Regions from separate parts of the Weizmannia sp. FSL K6-3076 genome, predicted to be linked through region 1. Evidence: a T-box and tRNA genes for the amino acid it is inferred to sense, from the RefSeq annotation. Region 1 holds a T-box; the other holds one or more tRNA genes.
What was found. The T-box of region 1 lies ahead of leuS (leucine--tRNA ligase). A T-box ahead of a tRNA ligase gene usually reads a tRNA of that ligase, here a tRNA-Leu.

Region 1 (4,429 bases):
CTCCCAATGCGCTGGGGAAACATTTTTTCTGCACGGGGCATTATACAAATGAAGCCTGCACGCTTCAAAGCATAAAGGGGGGAATCGTGATGGCCACACGGGAAGCAGTCGAAAATTGTATCAACCGTTGCGAGCAAACCGTTCAATCGGCGCGTGAGCAATTTGCGGAAGGCAACCGCCAGGAAAACTACGGCTATTATGATTTTTCGGAACCGTTAACAGAGCTGGAAGAAGCCTATAATGAACTTTGCAAATTGGCGATCAGTGCCAACTCCCAGCAGCGTGAGCGCCTCCACCGTATGCGCCTTGTGATTCAGCAGCTGCAAAACGAGATGATTTTACAGGAACATGAACCGACCATGTAATTAGGTAAGCCGGAAAAACGAAGCTTAACTGGGGCCAAAATTGTCGATAAGCAAATGAGGAAAACGGAAAAGCCAGGCAAACATCACGGCGAAAAATCCGGCGGGAACAACGGGCATGTAGGAGCGGTTTCGGCACGGAAAATTTAGGAAAAACAACAAGAAAAGCCGGCCGGATTCATGAAAGCGGGATAGGGCACGGGCCTTATCCCGTTTTTAATGCAAATGTTGGATCAAGCAGAGGACGGGGAATTGCCATAATATTTATATTTTGCAAGAATGCTTGTAACTGCCGGGAAAAACCCCTACAATTTCCTTTGATCGATTCATTAGCAGGGGGGCATTCATTTTGCCAAAAACTGTGTGGCTGCTTGTCATTGGCATGGCTGTCAACATGACTGGCGCTTCTTTTTTATGGCCGTTAAATTCAATCTATATTCACGATCATCTCGGCAAATCGCTGTTTATCGCCGGTCTCGTGCTCATGCTGAATAATTTTACAAGCGTCATCGGCAGTCTTTTGGGCGGCTATTTGCATGATAAAATCGGGGGTTACCGTTCCGTACTGCTGGGCGGTCTGATCTCTGCCGTGGCGCTTGCCGGCTTGACATGGAACCACGCTTGGCCGGATTACGTATTTTTCCTTGGTGCCATCGGGCTCGGTTCCGGCATGATCGGCCCGGCGATCCTTGCAATGGCGGGCGCGGCTTGGAAAGGCGGAGGGAGAAAAGCGTTCAATGCCATCTATGTCGCCAACAACATCGGGGTTGCACTCGGTGCCGCGCTGGGCGGCGTGATTGCTTCTTATTCCATTGACCTTATTTTTGCAGCGAATCTTGCACTTTTTCTCGTTTTTATGGCGATTGCCATCTTCGGCTACCGGAATATTGCCGAAAAACATGCCGGGTATGCGGGAACAGCCGCTGTTTCTGCCAAACGTGCAGGGCGGGCGCAAGTGGCATCACTCATCCTGTTATGCTTTGCTTATTTCCTGGCATGGACGGCGTACACGCAATGGACGGCCACGATTTCCACTTATACGCAGACGCTTCATATCTCGCTGAACAAATACAGCTTTCTTTGGACGTTGAACGGCGCGATCATCGTGCTCGGCCAGCCGCTCCTTTTGCCGTTTTTAAAGCGGTTCTTGCCGGAAGTCAAACAGCAAATTGTTGTTGGGACGGCCATTTTTATGCTGTCATTCGCTGTCGTTGCCTTTGCCGGGCATTTTGCCGGTTTTTTAGTGGCAATGGGCATTTTAACGGTTGGGGAAATGCTTGTCTGGCCGGCTGTGCCCGCAGTTGCCAATACGCTTTCGCCGAAAGGGCGGGAAGGGTTTTACCAGGGCATCATCAACAGTGTCGCAACATGCGGCAGAATGATTGGCCCTGTTGTTGGCGGGTTTGTCGCAGATGCATTCGGCATGAAGGCATTGTTCGGATTGCTCATTATTTTTCTCGCTATTTCCCTTTTATTGGCCTTGCTGTATGACCGCCCACTCGTGGAAAAATCACATTCTGGGGCAACAGGAAAATAATATTGAAACTGGGAATGAATTTCTGTAAAATAGGTTATAAATTGAATAAATGATAGAAGAACGTTGACAAGGAGTAGTAACGGCGGCGCTGAAACAAGAGAATTGGCGGAAGGTGCAAGCCAATCAGAGAACCCCGTGAACTCGCCTTTGAGTTGCAAATATGACCCGTTTTAGTATTTGCCGTATTCCGCGTTAAGGACTTAAAGTGAGTGCTTGCACTAATTTGGGTGGTACCGCGGGAGAACCCTCTCGTCCCTTTTTCTTGGGATGGGAGGTTTTTTGCGTCCTATATTGTCAATGTCGATACATAAAAAAGGAGGAGTCTGTCATGAGTTTTGACCACCGGAAAATCGAAAAGAAATGGCAGCAGTACTGGGAAGAGCATCACACGTTCCGTACCGGTGAAGACGAAAATAAACCGAAATTTTATTGCCTGGATATGTTTCCGTATCCGTCGGGGGCAGGCCTTCACGTCGGGCACCCGGAAGGCTATACGGCGACCGACATCGTGTCGCGGACGAAACGGATGCAAGGATATAATGTCCTCCATCCGATGGGGTGGGATGCATTCGGGCTTCCAGCTGAGCAGTATGCGATTGATACCGGCAATGATCCGGCTGTTTTCACAATTCAAAATATCAATACGTTCCGCCGCCAGATGAAATCGATCGGGTTTTCTTATGATTGGGATAGGGAAATCAACACATCTGATCCGGAATATTATAAATGGACGCAGTGGATTTTTCTGCAGCTGTGGAAAAAGGGGCTGGCTTATATTGATGAAGTGCCAGTCAACTGGTGCCCTGCGCTCGGAACCGTGCTGGCAAACGAAGAAGTCATTGACGGCAAGAGCGAACGCGGCGGGCATCCGGTCATCCGCAAACCGATGCGCCAGTGGATGTTGAAAATTACCGCCTATGCAGACCGCCTTCTTGAAGACCTTGAGGAGCTGGATTGGCCGGAAAACATTAAGGATATGCAGCGCAACTGGATTGGCCGTTCGGAAGGGGCAGAAGTGACATTCCAGGTTGAAGGCACAAATGAAACGTTTACCGTTTTCACGACCCGCCCGGATACGCTGTTCGGGGCGACCTACGCCGTGCTTGCGCCGGAACACCCGCTTGTGGATAAAATCAAAACAGCTGAGCAGGCCGATGCAGTTCAGGCTTACATTGCCGAGGTGCAATTAAAAAGCGACCTCGAACGGACGGACCTTGCGAAAGACAAAACCGGCGTATTTACGGGGGCGTATGCCGTGAACCCGGCGAACGGCGAAAAAATGCCAATTTGGATTGCCGATTATGTATTAATGAGCTACGGGACAGGCGCAATCATGGCGGTGCCGGCCCATGACGAACGCGACTATGAATTTGCCCGCAAATTCGATTTGCCGATTAAAGAAGTCGTCGCAGGCGGCAACGTTGAAAAAGAAGCCTATACCGGTGACGGTGAACACGTCCATTCCGGATTTTTAAACGGGCTGGATAAACAGACAGCGATTAAACGCATGATCGAGTGGCTTGAAGAAAAAGGGATCGGACAGAAGAAAGTGACATATCGCCTGCGTGACTGGCTGTTCAGCCGCCAACGTTACTGGGGCGAGCCGATTCCGGTCATCCACTGGGAAGACGGGACCATAACGGCCGTGCCGGAAGAAGAGCTGCCACTCATGCTGCCGAAAATGAAGGAAATCAAACCGAGCGGAACAGGTGAATCACCGCTTGCGAATGTGGAAGACTGGGTCAATGTTGTCGATCCGAAAACAGGGAAAAAAGGCCGGCGCGAAACAAACACGATGCCGCAATGGGCGGGAAGCTGCTGGTACTTCCTCCGTTTCATCGATCCGAAAAATCATAAAGCGATTGCCGATCCGGAAAAGCTGAAAAAATGGCTGCCGGTTGACCTTTACATCGGCGGAACCGAGCATGCGGTGCTGCACTTGCTGTATGCCCGCTTCTGGCATAAATTTTTGTACGATATCGGGGTGGTGTCAACGAAAGAACCATTCCAAAGATTGTTCAACCAAGGCATGATCTTGGGCGCGAACCATGAAAAAATGAGCAAATCGCGCGGCAATGTCGTTAATCCGGATGACATTCTCGAGTCGCACGGGGCCGATACGCTCCGGCTGTACGAAATGTTCATGGGCCCTTTGGATGCATCGATTCCGTGGTCGACGAACGGCCTTGACGGTTCCCGCCGCTTCCTTGACCGGATTTGGCGCCTGTTTGTGAATGAAGACGGCAGCCTGTCAGAAAAAATTCAGGACAAGGCCAATCCGGCACTTGAAAAAACGTATCATCTGACGGTCAAAAAAGTGACGGAAGATATCGATGCCCTTCATTTTAACACGGCCATTTCGCAATTAATGGTGTTTATAAACGATGCCTATAAAGCGGAAGTGATACCGAAAACGTATGTGGAAGGCTTCGTCAAGCTGCTGTCGCCGTTTTGCCCGCATATTGCCGAAGAACTGTGGGAAAAACTCGGCCACAGCGGCACGATCACATATGAAGCATGGCCTGCTTTT
Region 2 (4,429 bases), 290 kb from region 1:
GTTTGAAAATACTATCTTAAATTTTCTATTTATAATGAGAACAAGAGCTGGGCAGCCTACTATTTACTAGGGTTGTCTTTTCTTTTTTTCACCGTAACCGTCCCATCTTTTTCAAGATAAGCCTGGTCAATTTCATCAAGTGAAAATACACCTTGCTTTCTCAATAACTCCGTCAGTTGGTTCATATCAATTTTATTTTTTTTCAGTACGACTTTGTTAATTTTTCCCTTATCGATCATCAGCGTTTTATCCCCGATAAGGAATTTTTCCAGTTTATCATAGCGGTAAATGAGGATGTCAAAAATGATTTTAATGATGACCCAAACAGAAAGCATCGCAAGAATGTAGTACCATTTTACACTTGGGTCATAAAGGCCGTTGCCGACGATTTCAGACAGCATAATGCTCCAGATGAAGTCGATTGGCGTAAGGTTTGAAATGCTTTTGGCGCCAGTACATTTTAGACAAAAAATGAGCGCAAGAAAGCCCATGATCAATTTTAATAAGTCCATGCCAATTTGCATCGCTAAACCCCTCCTTCAATGACGTTCAGTTTTCTCTCGAATGCTCACTTTTACGGGGCTTTCCAACGCTTAATCCAACTGTTTATACTGCTTCAGCAAGCATTCTATTTTTCACTTCGCCAACTTCATGCAGTTTGGATACCAATGCTCTTTCTGCTGCTTCTATAGGAAAAAGAAAACCTGTATCGGAAGAAAATCCACGCCCCGATCGTTCATAAGGATTTTTTAATTGCATTTTCCCTTAAAATCAGTGTCGTAAACGAACGTTCTCATCATTGGGATACACCGGACAGGTTAGGCAAATCATTTTGTTTTGGGAATCTGTTATTTTACAATAGATCTATCTTCACGAGTAGAAGGAAAGGAAGCGGACAATGGGTAGTCAAAAAAAGTTGAATGACGTTGCATTTTCGGTTTTAGATTTGATCCCCGTTTTATCTGGAAAGACACCGGCAGATTCGTTTAAAAATAGCCTAAGCCTCGCACAGCATGTTGAAAATTGGGGCTACAAACGATACTGGCTCGCGGAGCACCATAATATGGTGGGAGTAGCCAGCTCTGCAACGGCTGTTTTAGTCGGGTATATAGCGGCAGGGACGAAAACCATCCGTGTCGGGTCTGGCGGTGTGATGCTTCCAAATCATGCACCGCTTGTCGTGGCTGAGCAGTTTGGAACACTGGGTTCCATCTATCCAGGCAGAATTGATCTCGGCCTTGGCCGTGCGCCGGGTACAGACCAATTGACAGCTGCGGCGCTCAGAAGGAATTTAAGGGGCGGGGAAATGGATTTTCCGGATAATGTCCAAGAACTGATGAACTATTTTCTCTCGGATAAAGAACGCAGGACGTATGCACGGGCCGTCGTGGCAGAAGGGGTGGATGTTCCGGTTTGGCTTCTTGGGTCAAGTACATACAGTGCCACACTTGCTGCCAGGCTCGGCCTGCCGTTTTCGTTTGCAAGCCATTTTGCACCAGCGCAATTGTTTGATGCTTTATACCTTTATCGGGAGAACTTCAAACCGTCCAAGTATTTGCAAAAGCCATATGTGATTGCGTGTGTGAATGGCGTAGCAGCTGACACAGATGCAGAAGCAGAAAGGATCGCAACAAGCCTGTACCAGTTTTTCCTCGGCGTTATCCGTGGAAAATCGCAGACGCTGCAGCCGCCTGTCGATAGCATGAACGGGATTTGGACTCCGTTTGAAAAAGAAGCGGCATTGCGTCAGCTTGAATATGCTTTTATCGGTTCAAAACAGACAATCAAAGAGAAAATGGAAGAATTTTTGGATGATACACAGGTCGATGAGTTGATGTTTGTATCGCATATTTACAACCATGAAGAGCGGCTGCGGTCTTATGAGATCCTAAGTGAACTGAAGGAAGATCATGCGTGAATAGGGGAGCTGTTTTGCTTCCCTTTTTCGCAAAATGGTTATTGACATTTTTTACGATCTGGATATAATTATAAAAGTGACATAACAAACAGCTTTGTTTGCGATTCATAGGATCATGCCGGTGTGGCGGAATTGGCAGACGCGCACGACTCAAAATCGTGTTCCTTCGGGAGTGTCGGTTCGACCCCGACCACCGGTATCAAAAGATCACATTTCAGTTTTTCGGTAAAACGTTCCTTATAATCTAGTAAGGAGCGTTTTTTCATTTTCCGGCAGAAGTCACTCTCTTCAATCGGTGAAGGGCAGAAGGAAAGGGATGAATTTCGGTTTGCATTTACTAAAGGCTGCTTATTTGTTTTTTTCATTATTCAGTCGTAAAATAAAATAAAGAATTTAATAATAGCGAATCTAAACACAAATCACTATACTTATCAAGGCTATGAAGCATATCAGCTAGTTCCGGGCGTTCCAGATTTGTTCAGCAATCCCAATTCGCCGAAAACAAAGCATATAAGTGATATTCGTAGGCTTTGAAAACCGTTCAAGTGCGCTGATACATAACGAATTTCAGAGGAGATGGGTGAGAGTGAAGATCAGAGCTGCTGTACTACGGGAATCAGGTGCTGCTATGCCATATGCAGCAAGCAAACCGATTAAAATTGAAACATTGGAACTCGATGAACCGCAACAAGGAGAAGTGCTTGTCAAGATGAAGGCGGCCAGTTTGTGCCACTCGGATTTGTCTGTTATAAATGGCAGCAGACCCCGGCCTTTACCGATGGCTCTTGGGCATGAGGCTGCCGGTGAAGTGGTGAAAACCGGTGAAGGTGTGACGGATCTTGCGCCGGGTGACCATGTTGTTTGTGTGTTTGTACCAAGCTGTGGCGAATGCCTGCCGTGCAAGGAGGGACGCCCTGCATTATGCGAAACGGGTGCGGCTTCAAACGCGGCAGGTACTTTACCAGGAGGCGGCATCCGGCTGCATGCAAATGGTGAAGACATCATGCACCATCTCGGCGTATCCGCTTTTTCAGAATATGCTGTTGTGTCCCGTCGTTCTTTGATTAAAATTGAAAAAGACGTTCCGTTTGAAAAGCTTGCCCTTTTTGGATGCGCTGTCATTACGGGGGTCGGGGCAGTCGTGAATACAGCCCGGATTAAGTTGGGCAGCACAGTTGCGGTTGTCGGTTTGGGCGGCGTCGGATTAAGCGCATTAATCGGGGCTGTATCAGCAGGGGCGAGCCGTGTAGTAGCAGTAGATGTCAATGAAAATAAATTTGCGTTGGCAAAAAGGTTTGGAGCAACAGATGTATTTGATTCCAAAGATCCAGATGTTGTTGAGAAAATACGTGAAGCAACTGGCGGGGGACTGGATACTGTTTTTGAGACGGTAGGTGCAGTCCCGGCGATGGAAACGGCATACGCCATCACCAAGCGCGGTGGCACAACCGTTACGACAGGACTACCGGATCCAAAACATCATTTTTCTTTCCCTTATGTAACGCTGACGGCTGAGGAACGGACGCTAAAAGGTTCCTATATCGGTAGCTGTGTTCCAGAAAGGGATATTCCAAATTATATCCGGCTTTTTAAAAACGGCCGCTTGCCAGTGGATGAATTGGTAAGTGATGTCATTTCTTTGGATGAGATAAATGAGAGTTTCGACAAATTGGCTAAAGGGGATTCATCTAGAATCATGATTCGGTTCGACTAAAAGATGATTGCCAAAAAAGGTGCCCCGTGCCGATAAAGTGGCAGCCATGTTAAAACACAATAAAGAAGAGATCAAGCAACTAGAAATGAACTTAAGTATTTACATCAAGTCCGAGCACCCATTTGCATGATGACGACTTGGTACAGCAGATAACAGGGCTGGAATATTTTGTTCATTTTATAAAACGGCAAAAATTTTGATTTCCTGACTGAATCCAGCGATTCGCAAATGGTTTGAGGAGAAATATAGGATTCCGTCAGCATCCGCTTTGAGGAGGATGGCGGCAGGGTCGTATACGTGGTCTACAAAAGGCTTGGCGCCACGCAAAGTGCCAGGCCTTTTATTTACAATTTTTTCAATACAAATTATACTGAAAATACGACTTTATACATAAAAGAAGGATTACTTTCATGAATAAACCGGCATTTTTAAAACTAAGCATCTCCATGGTGATTTTTGGTTCAATCGGATTTTTCTCTAAGTATACGGGCCTGCCCGCACTGGAACTCGTTTTCGTCCGCTGTGTGAGTGCTTCAGCGATCTTAGCCGTTTACTGGCTTGCGACCGGCCAGTACAAAAAAGAGCGCTGGAGTATAAAAGAGATGCTCTTTATTTTAGGCGGAGGTGTTACGCTTGTCATCAACTGGCTTTTCTTGTTTTTGGCGTTTGAAAAAACTTCTGTCACCGCCGCGATTTCCATTTACAATACAGCTCCGCTCATTGTGCTTGTTGCAGGTTGGACGCTGTTCCGGGAAAAATTCCAATGGGGCGGACTGCTTGCCACTTTGGCGGCCTTT

Region 2: it encodes a tRNA-Leu, which carries the amino acid that the T-box ahead of leuS (leucine--tRNA ligase) is inferred to sense. The anticodon was not compared.

What each region holds. Positions count from the first base shown of each region.
Region 1 is NZ_JBBOWU010000001.1:2,254,278-2,258,706, reverse strand. Features, by position in the region: gene NSS95_RS10740 (YtzC family protein) at 90-365, shown strand; gene NSS95_RS10735 (MDR family MFS transporter) at 712-1,899, shown strand; T-box leader at 1,954-2,159, shown strand; gene leuS (leucine--tRNA ligase) at 2,228-4,429, shown strand, end outside.
Region 2 is NZ_JBBOWU010000001.1:2,545,486-2,549,914, reverse strand. Features, by position in the region: gene NSS95_RS12220 (DUF421 domain-containing protein) at 60-524, opposite strand; gene NSS95_RS12215 (hypothetical protein) at 607-759, opposite strand; gene NSS95_RS12210 (LLM class flavin-dependent oxidoreductase) at 899-1,918, shown strand; tRNA gene NSS95_RS12205 (tRNA-Leu) at 2,036-2,117, shown strand; gene NSS95_RS12200 (zinc-dependent alcohol dehydrogenase family protein) at 2,505-3,632, shown strand; gene NSS95_RS12195 (DMT family transporter) at 4,043-4,429, shown strand, end outside.